Regions from separate parts of the Stenotrophomonas bentonitica genome, predicted to be linked through region 1. Evidence: predicted binding sites of a transcription regulator. Region 1 holds the regulator's gene; the other holds the start of a gene.
The links. The regulator HrcA, encoded in region 1, represses chaperone genes, less so after heat shock. The targets are predictions, from matches to a motif close to TTNGCACTCNNNNNNNNNGAGTGCNAA.
Positions count from the first base shown of each region.

Region 2: a site for HrcA is predicted at 5,660-5,686, ahead of rpoH (RNA polymerase sigma factor RpoH). Genes of this name have one in related genera too.

Region 1 covers NZ_JAAZUH010000002.1:858,898-866,197, reverse strand. The annotation lists gene dnaJ (molecular chaperone DnaJ) at 1-1,011, opposite strand, end outside; gene dnaK (molecular chaperone DnaK) at 1,097-3,028, opposite strand; gene grpE (nucleotide exchange factor GrpE) at 3,158-3,673, opposite strand; gene hrcA (heat-inducible transcriptional repressor HrcA) at 3,756-4,823, opposite strand; gene recN (DNA repair protein RecN) at 4,916-6,577, shown strand; gene HGB51_RS15250 (LysR family transcriptional regulator) at 6,600-7,300, opposite strand, start outside.
Region 2 covers NZ_JAAZUH010000001.1:2,026,176-2,033,475, reverse strand. The annotation lists gene HGB51_RS20525 (Ig-like domain-containing protein) at 80-1,636, shown strand; gene HGB51_RS08945 (hypothetical protein) at 1,647-5,252, shown strand; gene rpoH (RNA polymerase sigma factor RpoH) at 5,698-6,573, shown strand; gene purD (phosphoribosylamine--glycine ligase) at 6,643-7,300, opposite strand, start outside.

The DNA.
Region 1 (7,300 bases):
CTTGCGCTGTTCGCTGGTCAGGTTGACCGGGGTTTCCACCACAACGCGGCAGTACAGGTCGCCTTCGCTGCGGCTGCGCACCGAACGCACGCCCTTGCCGCGCAGGCGGAACAGCTTGCCGGTCTGGGTTTCGGCCGGGATGCGAATTTCCGCATAACCGCCCAGGGTCGCCACGCGCACGGTGTCGCCGAGTGCGGCCTGCGAGATGCGGATCGGCACTTCGCAGTGCAGGTCGTCGCCATCGCGCTGGAAGATTTCGTGCTCGCGCACGCGCACTTCCACGTACAGGTCGCCCGGCGGCGTACCGGCCGGACCTGCCTCGCCCTCGCCGGCCAGGCGGATGCGGTCGCCGGTGTCGACGCCGGCAGGCACCTTCACCGACAACACCTTGTCTTCCTCCACGCGACCGTTGCCGTGGCAGGTCTTGCAGGGGTTCTGGATGATCTGGCCACGCCCGTTGCAGTTGTGGCAGGCCTGCTGCATGGCGAAGATGCCGCGCTGGATGCGCACCTGGCCACGGCCCTGGCACACGCTGCAGGTTTCGACCTTGCCATCGTCCGACCCACTGCCGTGGCAGTCGTCGCACTCGGACAGGGTCGGAATGTCGATGCGGCGCTCGATGCCGCGCACCGCTTCTTCCAGGTCCAGCTCCATCACGTAGCCGATGTCGGCGCCGCGACGGGCCTGGCGCGGACCACCACCGGCGCCACCGAAGATGTTGCCGAAGATGTCCCCGAAGATGTCGCCCATGTCCGGACCGCCCGGACCACCACCGCCCATGCCGTGCTCGAACGCGGCGTGGCCGTGGGCGTCGTACATGCGGCGCTTGTTGGCATCGGACAGGGTTTCGTAGGCTTCCTTGCACTCCTTGAAGGAGGCTTCGGCCGCGCTGTCGCCCGGATTGCGGTCAGGGTGGTACTTCATCGCACAACGGCGATAGGACTTCTTCAGTTCTTCTTCGGTCGCGGTGCGGGAAACACCCAGCACCTCGTAGTAGTCGCGCTTGCTCATGGTTTGAATCGGGTTCCGGCAGTCAGGCGTTCATGGATACGACAACGGGACGTTGCCTGCGCAACGTCCCGTCTTGGCGTCCGGATCAGGACTTCTTGTCGTCCTTGACTTCGGTGAACTCGGCGTCCACCACGTCGTCCTGCGCGCCGCCGTTGCCACCGGCACCGGCGTCGGCACCCGGGGCACCGCCCTGGTCACCGGCCGAAGCCGCAGCGAACAGCGCCTGGCCGGCTTCTTCCAGTGCCTTCGACTTGGCTTCGATCTGCGCCTTGTCGTCGCCCTTCATCGCCGTTTCCAGGTCGGCCAGCGCCGACTCGACCTTGCCGATGACGTCGCCACCGACCTTGCTGCCGTGTTCGGTGATCGCGGTACGGGTACCGTGGATCAGCGCGTCAGCCTGGTTGCGGGCCTGGACCAGCTCGTGGAACTTCTTGTCTTCTTCGCGGTTGGCTTCCGCGTCGGCGACCATGCGTGCGATCTCGTCCTCGGACAGACCCGAACCGGCCTTGATCTCGACCTTCTGTTCCTTGTTGGTCTTCTTGTCCTTGGCCGACACGTGCAGGATGCCGTTGGCGTCGATGTCGAAGGACACTTCCACCTGCGGCAGGCCACGCGGGGCCGGCTCGATGCCGGAGAGGTCGAACTTGGCCAGCGACTTGTTGTAGCGGGCCTGTTCGCGCTCACCCTGCAGCACGTGCACGGTCACGGCCGACTGGTTGTCCTCGGCGGTGGAGAACACCTGCGACGCCTTGGTCGGGATGGTGGTGTTCTTTTCGATGATCTTGGTGAACACGCCGCCCATGGTTTCGATGCCCAGCGACAGCGGGGTCACGTCCAGCAGCAGCACGTCCTTGACGTCGCCGCCCAGCACGCCGCCCTGGATCGCAGCACCCAGTGCCACGGCTTCGTCCGGGTTGACGTCCTTGCGCGGTTCCTTGCCGAAGAACTCGGTGACCGCCTGCTGCACCTTCGGCATGCGGGTCTGGCCGCCGACCAGGATCACTTCGCTGATGTCGCTCGAACGCAGGCCGGCATCGTTCAGCGCGATGCGGCACGGCTCGATCGACTTCTTGATCAGGTCTTCGACCAGCGCTTCCAGCTTGGCGCGGGTCAGCTTGATGTTCAGGTGCTTCGGACCCGAGGCATCGGCGGTGACGTACGGCAGGTTCACTTCGGTCTGCTGGCTGGTCGAGAGCTCGATCTTGGCGCGCTCGGCCGCGTCCTTTAGGCGCTGCAGGGCCAGCGGATCCTTGCGCAGGTCGATGCCCTGGTCCTTGTTGAACTCGTCCACCAGGTATTCGATGACGCGGTTGTCGAAGTCTTCGCCGCCCAGGAAGGTGTCGCCGTTGGTGGCCAGCACTTCGAACTGCTTCTCACCGTCGACGTTGGCGATTTCGATGATCGACACGTCGAAGGTGCCGCCGCCCAGGTCGTACACGACGATCTTGCGGTCCTTGCCGTCGCCCTTGTCTAGGCCATAGGCCAGGGCCGCGGCGGTCGGCTCGTTGATGATGCGCTTCACTTCCAGGCCCGCGATGCGGCCGGCGTCCTTGGTCGCCTGGCGCTGGCTGTCGTTGAAGTAGGCCGGCACGGTGATCACGGCCTCGGTGACGGTCTCACCCAGGAACGCTTCGGCGGTCTTCTTCATCTTCTCCAGCACGCGGGCGGAGATTTCCTGCGGGGCCATCTTCTTGGCGTCGCTGGTCTGCACCCAGGCGTCGCCGTTGTCGTGGGCCAGGATGCCGTAGGGCACGTGCGCGATGTCCTTCTGGACTTCAGCGTCGGTGAACTTGCGGCCGATCAGGCGCTTGACGGCGTAGAAGGTGTTCTTCGGGTTGGTCACGGCCTGGCGCTTGGCCGAGGCGCCGACCAGCACTTCGCCGTCCTTGGTGTAGGCGACGATGGAAGGCGTGGTGCGGTCGCCCTCCGAATTCTCGATGACGCGGGCCTTGCCGCCGTCCATGATCGCCACGCACGAGTTGGTGGTGCCGAGGTCGATACCAATGATCTTGCCCATGGGGGAGACTCCTGAAATGTGGGAAACGTCCGGCAGCTGCCGGGTTATGAATGGGATGTGTGGGACGCAGTTGTCACTTTCAAGCCATGAATCGGACGCTGTGTCCGATCACGACCAAACACGTTCAGGTCAGTCGCGGGCGACCACGACCAGGGCCGGGCGCAGCAGGCGGTCGTTGAGCTGGTAGCCCTTCTGGAACACCTGGACCACGCTGCCCGGGGCGGCGCCGGGGGCGTCGACCTGGCTGATCGCCTGGTGGTGTTCGGGGTTGAACGGCTGGCCGGTCGGGTCGAGCAGGGTCAGGCCGTTGTCGGCGGCGACTTTGAGCAGCTGCTTGTAGGTCAGCTCCAGGCCTTCGCGCAGCGGGCTCGGCTCGGCACCGGCGGCGTTGAGCCCGGCGTCCAGGCTGTCGAACACGGGCAGCAGCTCGCCCAGCAGCTTTTCATTGGCGAAGCGGCGCGCCTGTTCGACGTCGCGGGCCACGCGCTTGCGCTGGTTGTCCAGGTCGGCGCGCTCACGCAGCGACTCGGACCGGAGCAGGGCCAGCTCGTTGTGCAGGCTGTCCAGCTGCTGCTGCAGGGAATCGCCCGGGGCGGCGTCGCCGGCCGGGGCCTGGGATGCGATATCGGCGTTATCTTGGTTCATTGTCGGATCCTTGGCGGTGACTCTCCGCCTCCACCCACCCCTATGTGGGCGGTCGGACCCGATTCAAGAGCAAAAAGCGCGTTTATCCGCGATCGCGGGACAATCCGGCGCCGCCTGGCGAATCCAGCGCCGCGCCCAGCACCTGGGCGGTGGCTTCGACCAGCGGGATCATGCGGTCGTAGGCCATCCGCTTCGGGCCGATCACGCCCAGCACGCCCAGCACCTGGCCGCCGGCCGAATACGGCGCGGTGACCAGCGAAATGTTCTCCAGCGGCATCACCCCGGTCTCCTCGCCGATGAAGATGCGCACGCCCGGGGCCTGGATGGTGCGCTCCAGCAGCTGCAGGATCTCGCGCTTGCTGGCGAACAGGTCGAACAGTTCGCGCAGCCGGTCCAGGTCGGACAGGTCCTGCACCCCCATCAGCCGGGTCTGCCCGGCCAGCACGATATCGTCGGCCGGCGGCGCCATGGCCTGCTCGGCCAGCTCCACGCTGTGCGCCAGCAGCTGTTCCATCTCCGAGCGCGCGTCGCGCAGCTCGACCAGCAGCCTTGAACGGATCTCGGACAGCGGCCGCCCTGCACAGTGGGCATTGAGGTAGTTGGCGACCTGCTCCAGCTCGGCCGGCTCCCAGCTGCGCCGGGGTTCGATCACCCGGTTCTGCACCTCGTTGTCGGCGAACACCAGGATCGCCAGGACCCGGCGCGCGTCCAGCGCCACGAAATCGATATGCCGGAACGCGAACTGTTCGCGCTTGGGCGCACCGACCACGCCGACGAAGTGGCTCATCGCCGAGAGCAGTTCCGACGCGCTGCCCAGCAGGGCCTGGGTGCCCGCCCCGCTCGAGAGCTCACTGCGCAGCCGGCTCAGCTCGCCCTCGCCCGGCGGCTGCATCTTGACCAGGCTGTCCACGAACACCCGGTAGCCGTGCGCGGTGGGCACGCGCCCGGCCGAGACGTGCGCCGAGCTGAGCAGGCCGAGGTCTTCCAGGTCGCCAAGGATGTTGCGGATGGTCGCCGGGCTCACGTCCAGCCCGGCCAGCCGCGCCAGGGTCTGCGACCCGACCGGCTCGCCATCCTGGATATGGCGCGCGATCAGCGTCCGCAGCAGGTGGCGGGCGCGCGGGGCGAGATGGGGCGCGGACGGGTGCATGGAATCAACCTGTGAGACGCGGGACTGGATAATGACAGGAGCACGGCCTGCCCCTCCCATGCTAGCGTTGCGCGGCTCAAGAAACGAACACCATGCTCAGACATCTATCGATCAAGGATTTTGCCGTGGTCCGCGCCACCGAACTGGAGTTCGGCGCGGGCATGACCGTGGTTTCCGGCGAGACCGGCGCAGGCAAGTCGCTGATGGTCGACGCGCTGGGCTTCCTGTCCGGCCTGCGCGCCGACAGCGGCGTGGTCCGCCACGGCGCGGCGCGCGCCGAGCTGTCGGCCGAATTCGCCCCCGGCGACGACGCCCCGGCCCGGCGCTGGCTGCGCGAGAACGAGCTGGACGACGACGAACAGTGCCAGCTGCGCCGGATCATCCGCGCCGACGGCGGCTCGCGCGCCTGGATCAACGGGCGCCCGGTGACCCTCTCGCAGCTGAGCGAACTGGCCGGCATGCTGGTCGAGATCCACGGCCAGCACGAGCAGCAGGCGCTGCTGGCGCGGCCGTCGCAGCTGGCCCTGCTGGACGCCTATGCGCGCAATGACGCCGAACGCGCCCAGGTGCGCCAGGCGGCCGCGCGCTGGCAGGCACTGGTGGACGAAGCCGACGCGCTCTCGCGCCAGGGCGATGTCAGCGACCGCATCGGCTTCCTCGAACACCAGCTCGGCGAACTGCAGCGCGAAGACCTGGAGCCGGCGTCGATCGCCGCGCTCGGCAGCAGCCACCGCCGCCAGGCCCATGCGGGGGCGCTGGTCAGCGCCTGCGACGTGGCCGCCGCACGCCTCAATGGCGACGATGACGTGTCGGTGCTGCAGCTGCTGCAGCAGACCCGGCACGACCTAGCACGCGTGGCCGAGCACGACGCCCGGCTGGGCGAGGTGGACGCGCTGCTGGACAGCGCGGTGATCCAGCTGCACGAAGCCCTGGCCCTGCTCGACCGCGTCCACGACGACCTGGACGCCGACCCCGAGCAGTTCGAGGACATCGAACGCCGGCTGGGCCGCCTGCACGACCTGGCCCGCAAGCACCGCGTGCCGATGGAAGGCCTGGCCGAGCACCGCGACGCAATGGAGGCCGAGGTTGAGCAGCTGCGCGGCGCCGACACCCGCCTGCAGGCGCTGGCCGGCGAGATCGAGCGCGCCGCCGGGCAGTGGCAGGCTGTGGCCGCCACCCTCAGTACCAGCCGCAGCACGGCCGCCAAGGCCTTGTCGGAGACCACCACCACCCTGATCGGCGAGCTCGGCATGGGCGGCGGCCAGTTCCTGATCGAGATCGAACCGCACGCGGCGGCCAAGCCGGACCCGAACGGGGCCGAGCGGGTCGAATTCCTGGTCGCGGCCAACGCCGGGCAGCCCCCGCGCGCACTGCGCAAGGTCGCCTCCGGCGGCGAGCTCTCGCGCATCTCGCTGGCGATCGAAGTGGCCGCGCTGGGCCTGGACGCGGTACCGACCATGGTCTTCGACGAAGTCGATTCCGGCATCGGTGGCGCGGTGGCCGACATCGTCGGCCAGAAACTGCGTGCGCTGGGAGAAAAGCGCCAGGTGCTGTGCGTCACCCACCTGCCGCAGGTCGCCTCCAAGGGCCACGCCCACTACCGGGTCAGCAAGGCCCCGGTGGAAGGCATGACCCAGAGCGCGGTCGAAAAGCTGGACGCCCGCGCCCGCGAAGAAGAACTGGCACGCATGCTCGGCGGCGTGGAAGTCACCAAGGAAGCCCGGGCCGCCGCCCGCAAGCTCCTCCAGGCGTAGAGCGGGGCTCTGCCCCGCTGCTTCACCCCACAGGCGCCCCCAGATCCACCCGCTCCACCAGAAAATCCAACAACGCCCGCACCCGCAGCGGCAGGTACCCCCCCTGCCCCACGAACACCGCATGCACCTCCTCGCGGTCGCCGGGATTGGCGTCCTCCAGCACCGGCACCAACCTTCTGGCCGCCACATCGGCCTGCACCTGGAACGCCGCCAACCGGGCCAGCCCCAGCCCGGCCACCACCAGCCGACGCAACGCCTCGCCATCGCTGGCGCGCGCATTGCCGCTGGGCGGCACCACCTGTACCTGCCCCCCATGCAGTACCGGCCAACCGGTCTGCGCCCGCGCATGGCCGATATCCAGCCGGTTGTGCGCCAGCAGTTCCACCGCATCGCGCGGCAGCCCATGCCGTGCCGCATAGCCCGGCGCGGCCACGATCATCATCCGGGTCGACCCCAGCTGCCGGGCGACCAGGCTCGAGCTCTTCAACGGCCCGGCCCCCACCGCCACGTCGGTGCGCTGCTCGAGCAGGTCGATCACCTCGTCGGTCAGCACCAGGTCCACGCCCACCTGCGGATGCCGCTCCAGGAACGCCGGCAGCAGCGGCAGCAGGAAGTGGTGCCCGAACGGCACGTTGCTGTTCACCCGCAGCCGCCCCCGCGGTTCGGCATGCGCGCTGGCACAGCGCTCGGCCTCGTCCAGGTCGGCCAGCACGCGCAGGCCGC
Region 2 (7,300 bases), on a different contig from region 1:
CACGCTCTCGGTGACCCTGGCCGCTGCACCGAACGTGGTGCCGGTGGCGGCGGACGACCAGGCCACCACGCCGCAGGAGATGGCAGTGGATGTTCCGGTGCTGGCCAATGACCAGGCCAACGGCGCAGCGCTGGATCCAACCACCGTGGCCGTGACCATCGGCACCGCGCCCACCTCGGGCACGGCGGTCGTCCTGCCCGGTGGCAGCGTGCGCTACACGCCAACGCCCGATTACAGCGGCGCCGACAGCTTCACCTACACCGTCTGCAACCAGGCCTCGCCGCCGGACTGCAGCACCGCGACGGTCAACGTGCAGGTGCAGGTCAACGACGTGGACGTGGTGGACGAGAACATCACCGTGCTCAGCGGCACCACCACCACCGTGCCGCTGCTGGACAACCTCACCACCAGCGGCGCGCGCATCAACCCGGCCTCCATGCGCCTGGGTCGGGCCGCCTCGAGTGGGCGTGCCACCTGCGCGAACGGCGACTGCGTCTACACCGCGTTCGTCGGCTACAGCGGGCTGGACAACTTCAGCTACAACATCTGCGACCGCTCGCTGCCCACGCCGGTCTGCGTGGAGGGCTGGGTCAACGTGGTGGTCACCGCCGATACGATCGTGCTGCGGCTGACCAAGCAGGCCACCCAGCGCAGCGTGCAGGTGGGCGATGTGGTGCGCTACGTGGTCACCGTGGAAAACATGGGCGATGTCGATGCACTGGGCGCGACCCTGTACGACACGCTGCCGAGCGGCTTCACCTTCATCCCGGGTGGCTTCGAAGCCCGCGATGCCGACAACGCGGCCCGCGCCAGTGGCGTGGCCCCGCTGCGCATCGACGGCGTGGATGTCCCGGCCGGTGGCACCGCCACGCTGGTTTACTACCTGCGGGTGGGTGCTGGCGTGGGCATGGGCATCCACACCAACCGCATCACCGCCAACGATGTGCTGGGAACCACCATCAGCAACGTGGCCTCGGCCGATGTCGAGGTGATCGGCGACCCGCTGCTGGACGAAAGCCTGGTCATTGGCAGCGTGTTCGACGACCGCAATGGCAACGGCGCACAGGATCCCGGCGAACGCGGCATTCCCGGCGTTCGCGTGGTGTCGGTGGAGGGCCTGGTGATCGAGACCGACGCCTGGGGTCGCTACCACCTGGTCGGCATCAACGGCGGCCAGGCACGCGGACGCAACTTCATCCTCAAGGTGGATCCGACCACGCTGCCGGCCGAGGCGCGCTTCACCACGCGCAATCCGCTGGTACGCCGGATCACCCCGGGGCTGCCGGTGCGCTTCGACTTCGGTGTGGCCATGCCGGAGGGAAAACTGGGCGAAGGGCCACCGCAAGGCCCACAGAAGGTGCTGGAGGTCGGGGAAGCGCTGTTCGTTCCGGGCCAGGCCATGTTGGGTGCCGCCGCCGAAGCGGTGTTGGCGCATGCCGCAGGCACGCTGCAGGCCCAGGGCGGCGGACGGGTCGACGTTGCGAAGGGGCAGGCGACGCCCGCGCTGGCCGCACAGCGCGCCGAAGCACTGCGGAACGCGCTGCTGCCGCGCCTGCCTGCCGACGTCGCCGCGCATGTGCAGGTCCAGGTGCAGCCCGCTGCACCCGACCGCCCCGCCACCCGTGCGGATCGCTGAGGAGATGACCATGACCACCAAGACCTCATTCAGCGCCCTGATGTTCCTGCTGGTCCTCTGGCTGCCGTCAGCCTGGGCCCAGCAGGCCCAACCCGTGCCGGACGTACCCGCCACGCTGTGCGGCGTGGACGGGTGCCGACAGGGCAATGACCTGCTGCTGCAGGTACACCCTGCCGCAGCGGAGGCGGCGCCGGTCGCTGAAGCGCCCGGTTCGCTCACCGCTTCGTCCACCGAGCTGCCTGACGGCGCGGTGGTGTGGGCCACCGAAGATCCGGCCCTGTCCGCGCCGGTGCTCAACGTGCAGACCGGTTCGATGGCGCCGTTCGAGAACGGGCGGTTGACCAGGCCACTGCGTTTCCACGGGTACAACAACTATTCCTCGTTCATCGAACGGCTCGAGGTGGTGATCTACCGCGGCAGCGACACCGACCTGGTGACGCCGCTGGCACGCATCGACATGCCCGTGGACTACGTGGCCAACACCGAGTGGGATGGCCAGCTGCCGGACAACCTCAACCTGCGCGTGGGCGACGACCTGCAGTACATCGCCCGCGCCTACGGGCGCGACGGTTCCTTCGACGAAACCAGCGTGCAGCGCTTCCAGCTGGTGCTGCCCACCGACTACGAACGCGGTACCCAATTGGTGCGCGATGACGTGCAGCGTTCGCTGGGCCGCGTGCTCAGCGGCGATGACGCGCAGGCGCAGCAGCTCAGCAATGCGATCTACGGTCAGAACGCGCTGCGCCAGCAGAACATCCCGATCTACGGTTCGCGCGTGCGCGTCTATGGGCGCGGCCTCAGCCCGAACGCGCGGGTGATGATCAACGGGCAGAGCTTCCCGGTGGACCTGGAGCAGAAGTTCGCCGCCGAGTTCCTGGAGCCGATCGGCCAGCACCGCTACAGCGTGCAGGTGGAGGCGCTGGACGCGCCGACCCTGACCCGCACCCTGGACGTGGACGTGACCGGCAGCTACCGCTTCCTGGTGGCGCTGGCCGACGTGACGCTGTCCAGCAACACCGCCAGCGGCAACCTCGACCCGCTCGCGGCCGACCGCGACCAGGACGACAGCTTCCTCAGCGAGGGGCGGCTCGCGTTCTACCTGAAGAGCAAGTATCGCGGGAAGTACCTGGTGACCGCGCAGGCCGACACCTACGACCAGGAGTTGAAGCGCCTGTTCGATGGCTTCCTCGATGCCGACGCGCGCGATGTGTTCCGCCGCCTCGATCCGGACCAGTACTACCCGGTGTACGGCGACGATTCGACCACCTACCGCGACGTGGACACCCAGGGCCGGTTGTACGTGCGCGTGGATTGGGACCAGAACCAGGCGTTGTGGGGCAACTTCGCCACCGGCTTCACCGGCACCGAATACGGGCAGTACGTGCGTTCGCTTTACGGCGCGGCCGTGAGCTGGCGTTCGCGCGCCACCACCCCGCTGGGCGATCCGCGTTCGCTGCTGAAGGCGTTCGGTTCCGAAGCGCAGTCCGCGCTGGGCCACAGCGAATTCCTCGGCACCGGCGGCAGCCTGTACTACCTGCGCCATACCGACCTGCTGCCCGGTTCGGAACAGGTGGTGCTGGAAGTACGCGACCGCACCACCGGGCGCACCGAGGTGCGCACCAATCTGACCCGGGGCGTGGATTACGAGATCAACGAGATCCAGGGCCGCCTGTTCCTGACCCGCGCGCTGGCGCAGATCACCCGCGAGAACGTGCGCACGTTGACCCGCGACACGCCGCTGGACGGCTACGACCAGCTGCTGCTGGTGGACTACGAGTACATCCCGCTCGGCTTCAGTACCGACGACGTCAGCGCGGGCGTGCGCGGCAAGCAGTGGCTCGGCGACCACGTGGCACTGGGGGGCACGTACGTCGACGAGAACCGCAGTGGCGACGACTACAGCCTGATGGGCGCCGACCTGACCCTGCAGGCCGGGCGCGGCACCTACCTGAAGCTGGAACAGACCCGCACCGAAGCCACGGCCGCACCGATCTTCTATTCGGACAACGGCGGCCTGAGCTTCATCCAGCGCAACCCGGTCAGTCCCGACCGGAAGGGCGACGCGCGTGCGGTCGAGGCGCGTGCCAACCTGCGCGAACTGGGCTGGACCGAACAAGACTGGAGCATGGGCGCGTGGTGGCGCGACGTCGATGCCGGGTTCTCGGTCTCGCGCATGGACAGCGGGCTGGCGCTGGAAGAGTACGGCGCGGAGTTCCTCGGCTACTTCACCGACAACCTCAGTCTGTACGGCCGCTACAGCCGTGCCGAGCGGGGCGAGGTGGCGGTGGAGCAGTCGCAGCTGACGCTGGACTGGCGGCTGGGCAACGACGGCCAGCTCGGCGCTGAGCTGCGCCGGGTGCAGGAAGAGAACGCCGGTATCGATGTCGCCGGTACGCTGGCCGCGTTGAGCTACCGGCAGCGCCTGGGCGCCAAGTGGGAGCTGTACGGGGTAGGGCAGCTGACCGTGGACGACGATGGCGGCGCCTACGAAGACAACAACCTGGCCACGCTGGGCGCGCGTTACCTGTTCGGCAACCGCTCCAGCCTGGGCGCGGAAGTCAGCAGCGGCAGCCGCGGCGAAGGCGCCAAGCTCGAAGGCGAGTACTGGATGACGCCCGAGCACAGCTTCTACGGAAACTACACCTACAGCACCGACCGGACCACCACCGATCCGCTGTACAACGACACCGGGCTGCAGTCGGGGTGGACGCTGGGCCAGCGCTGGCGGCTGAGCAACCAGGTCAACGTGTTCAACGAAAGCCAGTACCTGAAAGACCGCCGTGACGAGAGTGCCGGGCTGGTCAACACCTTCGGCATGGATTTCTATCCGTCGCAGGGCTGGACACTGGGCTTCAGCGTGATGGACGGCAACCTGGATGCCACCACCGGCCGGGTCGACCGCCGCGCGTACAGCGTCAATGGCGGACGTACCGACGCCAATACGCAGTGGACCAGCAAGCTGGAGTACCGTCGCGACGAAGGTGCCGAAGAGCGCCGCCAGTGGGTGACCACCAACCGGCTGCTGTACAAGGTCAACGAAGACTGGCGCATCGCGCTGCGCGCCAACTACGCCGACACCGACGACGCACGCAACCCGTTGGCCGACGCGAAACTGGTCGAGTCCAACCTGGGCTTTGCGTGGCGCCCGCACGACAACACGCGCTGGGCGGCGTTCGGCAAGTACACCTACCTGTATGACGTGGCGTCGCTGGGCCAGGAAGGTGGCAACGTGTACGACCAGAAGTCGCGGATCCTCTCGTTCGAAGGGGTGATGCAGCTGAGCGACCGCTGGGAGCTGGCGGCCAAGCTGGCCGGGCGCTGGGGTGACTACCGCACCGGGCGTGGCGAGGGTGCGTGGCTGGACAGCCGGGTCAACTTCTCGGCCCTGCAGCTGCGCTACCGGTTGTTCGCGCAGTGGGAGGCGATGGGCGAGTACCGCTGGCTGGACGTGCGCGAGGGGGGCGACAGGAAGGGCTGGCTGGTGGGGGTGGACCGGCAGGTGGGGCAGAACTTCAAGATCGGCGCGGGGTACAACTTCACCGAGTTCAGCGATGACCTGACCGAGCTGCGGTATGAAAGCAAAGGGTTCTTCCTGAACCTTTCGGGGTATTACTAGGCTTCGGTGTTGTCTGGCTTGACACGCGTGGCGGCTCGCGGCTTCGGCATTGTCTGGCTTGACACGCATGGCGTGGCACTACCGGAGATGGCGGCTTCGGGTGTCGGCTTCGGATGCTTTTCTTGGGGTAGAGCTAGGCCCTGCCTGGCTTCGCGGACTGTCCGAAGGCCGGGTCGGGCGCCTTGGGGGGCTGAACGACTGGCAACGTTTCCATGCTGAATGCGTCTCTCGGGACGGGATTGTCTGGCCCAAACCACGAAATCATGACGCGATCAGCCTCAAATGCATGAATTCATTGGAGTTTCTTCCTGGGCGGGCCCACTCGCCAGTGTCACCATTTCCCTGTAGGTTAGAGGGGTGATCCGATCCATCGTTTCATCAGTGAGACGCTGGAACTTTTCCACCCCTTAGCAGTCCAATTCCGTGACTGCTAAAATGCCAACCTATGAGCCAGAACATGTCTACTGCCCTTGTGGCAAACAATCTTCCGATTCCCAGTGCGCTCGGTTCGCTGGACGCCTACATCGGCGCCGTGCACCAGATCCCGGTGTTGACGGTCGATGACGAGCAGGACCTGGCCCGCCGCTTCCGCGACGAGCAGGACCTGGACGCCGCGCGCGAGCTGGTCCATTCCCACCTGCGCTTCGTGGTGCACGTGGCCCGTGGCTACAACGGCTACGGCCTTGCGCTGGGCGACCTGATCCAGGAAGGCAACATCGGCCTGATGAAGGCGGTGAAGCGCTTCGACCCGGACATGGGCGTTCGCCTGGTCTCCTTCGCCGTGCACTGGATCCGTGCCGAAATGCACGAGTTCATCCTGAAGAACTGGCGCATCGTCAAGGTCGCCACGACCAAGGCGCAGCGCAAGCTGTTCTTCAACCTGCGCAAGTCCAAGACCCGCCTGGGCTGGATGAACGCGGCCGAAGTCACCGCCGTGGCCAAGGACCTCAACGTGTCCGAGCGCGAAGTGCTCGAGATGGAATCGCGCCTGTCTGGCCGCGATATCGGATTCGACGCACCGACCGACGAAGACAACGACCACGCGCCGCCGTCGCCGGCTGCGTTCCTGGTCGCCAACGACGAAGATCCGTCGCAGGCCTACGAGCGTGCCGACAGCGAAGACAACCAGTTGGAGTTGCTGCGCGAGGGCTTGGCCGAGCTCGACGCCCGCTCGCGCGACATCATCCGTCGCCGCTGGCTGGACGCCGACAGCAAGGTCACCCTGCAGGAACTGGCCGACGAGTACGGCGTTTCCGCCGAACGCATCCGCCAGGTCGAAGCGAACGCGCTGAAGAAGATGAAGGCGCTGTTTACTGCCTGATGCAGGTTCAACGCACCAGACAAAAAACCCGGCAATGCCGGGTTTTTTGTTGTCCGTTCGATCGTGGGGTCAGGCCTGTTCGCGCGCGATCGCACGCCAGCCGATGTCGTTGCGATGGAACTCGTGGTCCCACGTGATCTTCGCCACGCCTGCATACGCATTGGCCTGCGCATCGCCCACGCTGTCGCCCAACGCCGCCACGCACAGCACGCGGCCACCGGCGCTGAGCACCTGGCCGTGCGCGTCCAGCGTGGTGCCGGCATGGAACACCTTGGCGGTCGACGGCACCTGGTCCAGGCCGTGGATGACATCGCCGGTGATCGGCGCTTCGGGGTAGGGCGAGGCCGCCATCACCACGCCCAGCGACGGGCGCGCGTCCCACTGCGCGTCTACTTCATGCAGGCGCACATCGATGGCCGCTTCGACCAGTTCCACCAGGTCCGACTGCAGGCGCAGCATCACCGGCTGGGTCTCCGGGTCGCCGAAGCGCACGTTGAACTCGATCACCTTCGGCGCGCCGCTGGCATCGATCATCAGGCCCGCATAGAGGAACCCGGTAAACGGAATGCCGTCGGCGATCATGCCCTGCACGGTGGGATTGACCACCTCGCGCATCACCCGCGCATGCACCTCATCGGTCACCACCGGTGCCGGCGAGTACGCGCCCATGCCACCGGTGTTGGGGCCGGTGTCGCCGTCGCCAACGCGCTTGTGGTCCTGCGAGGTC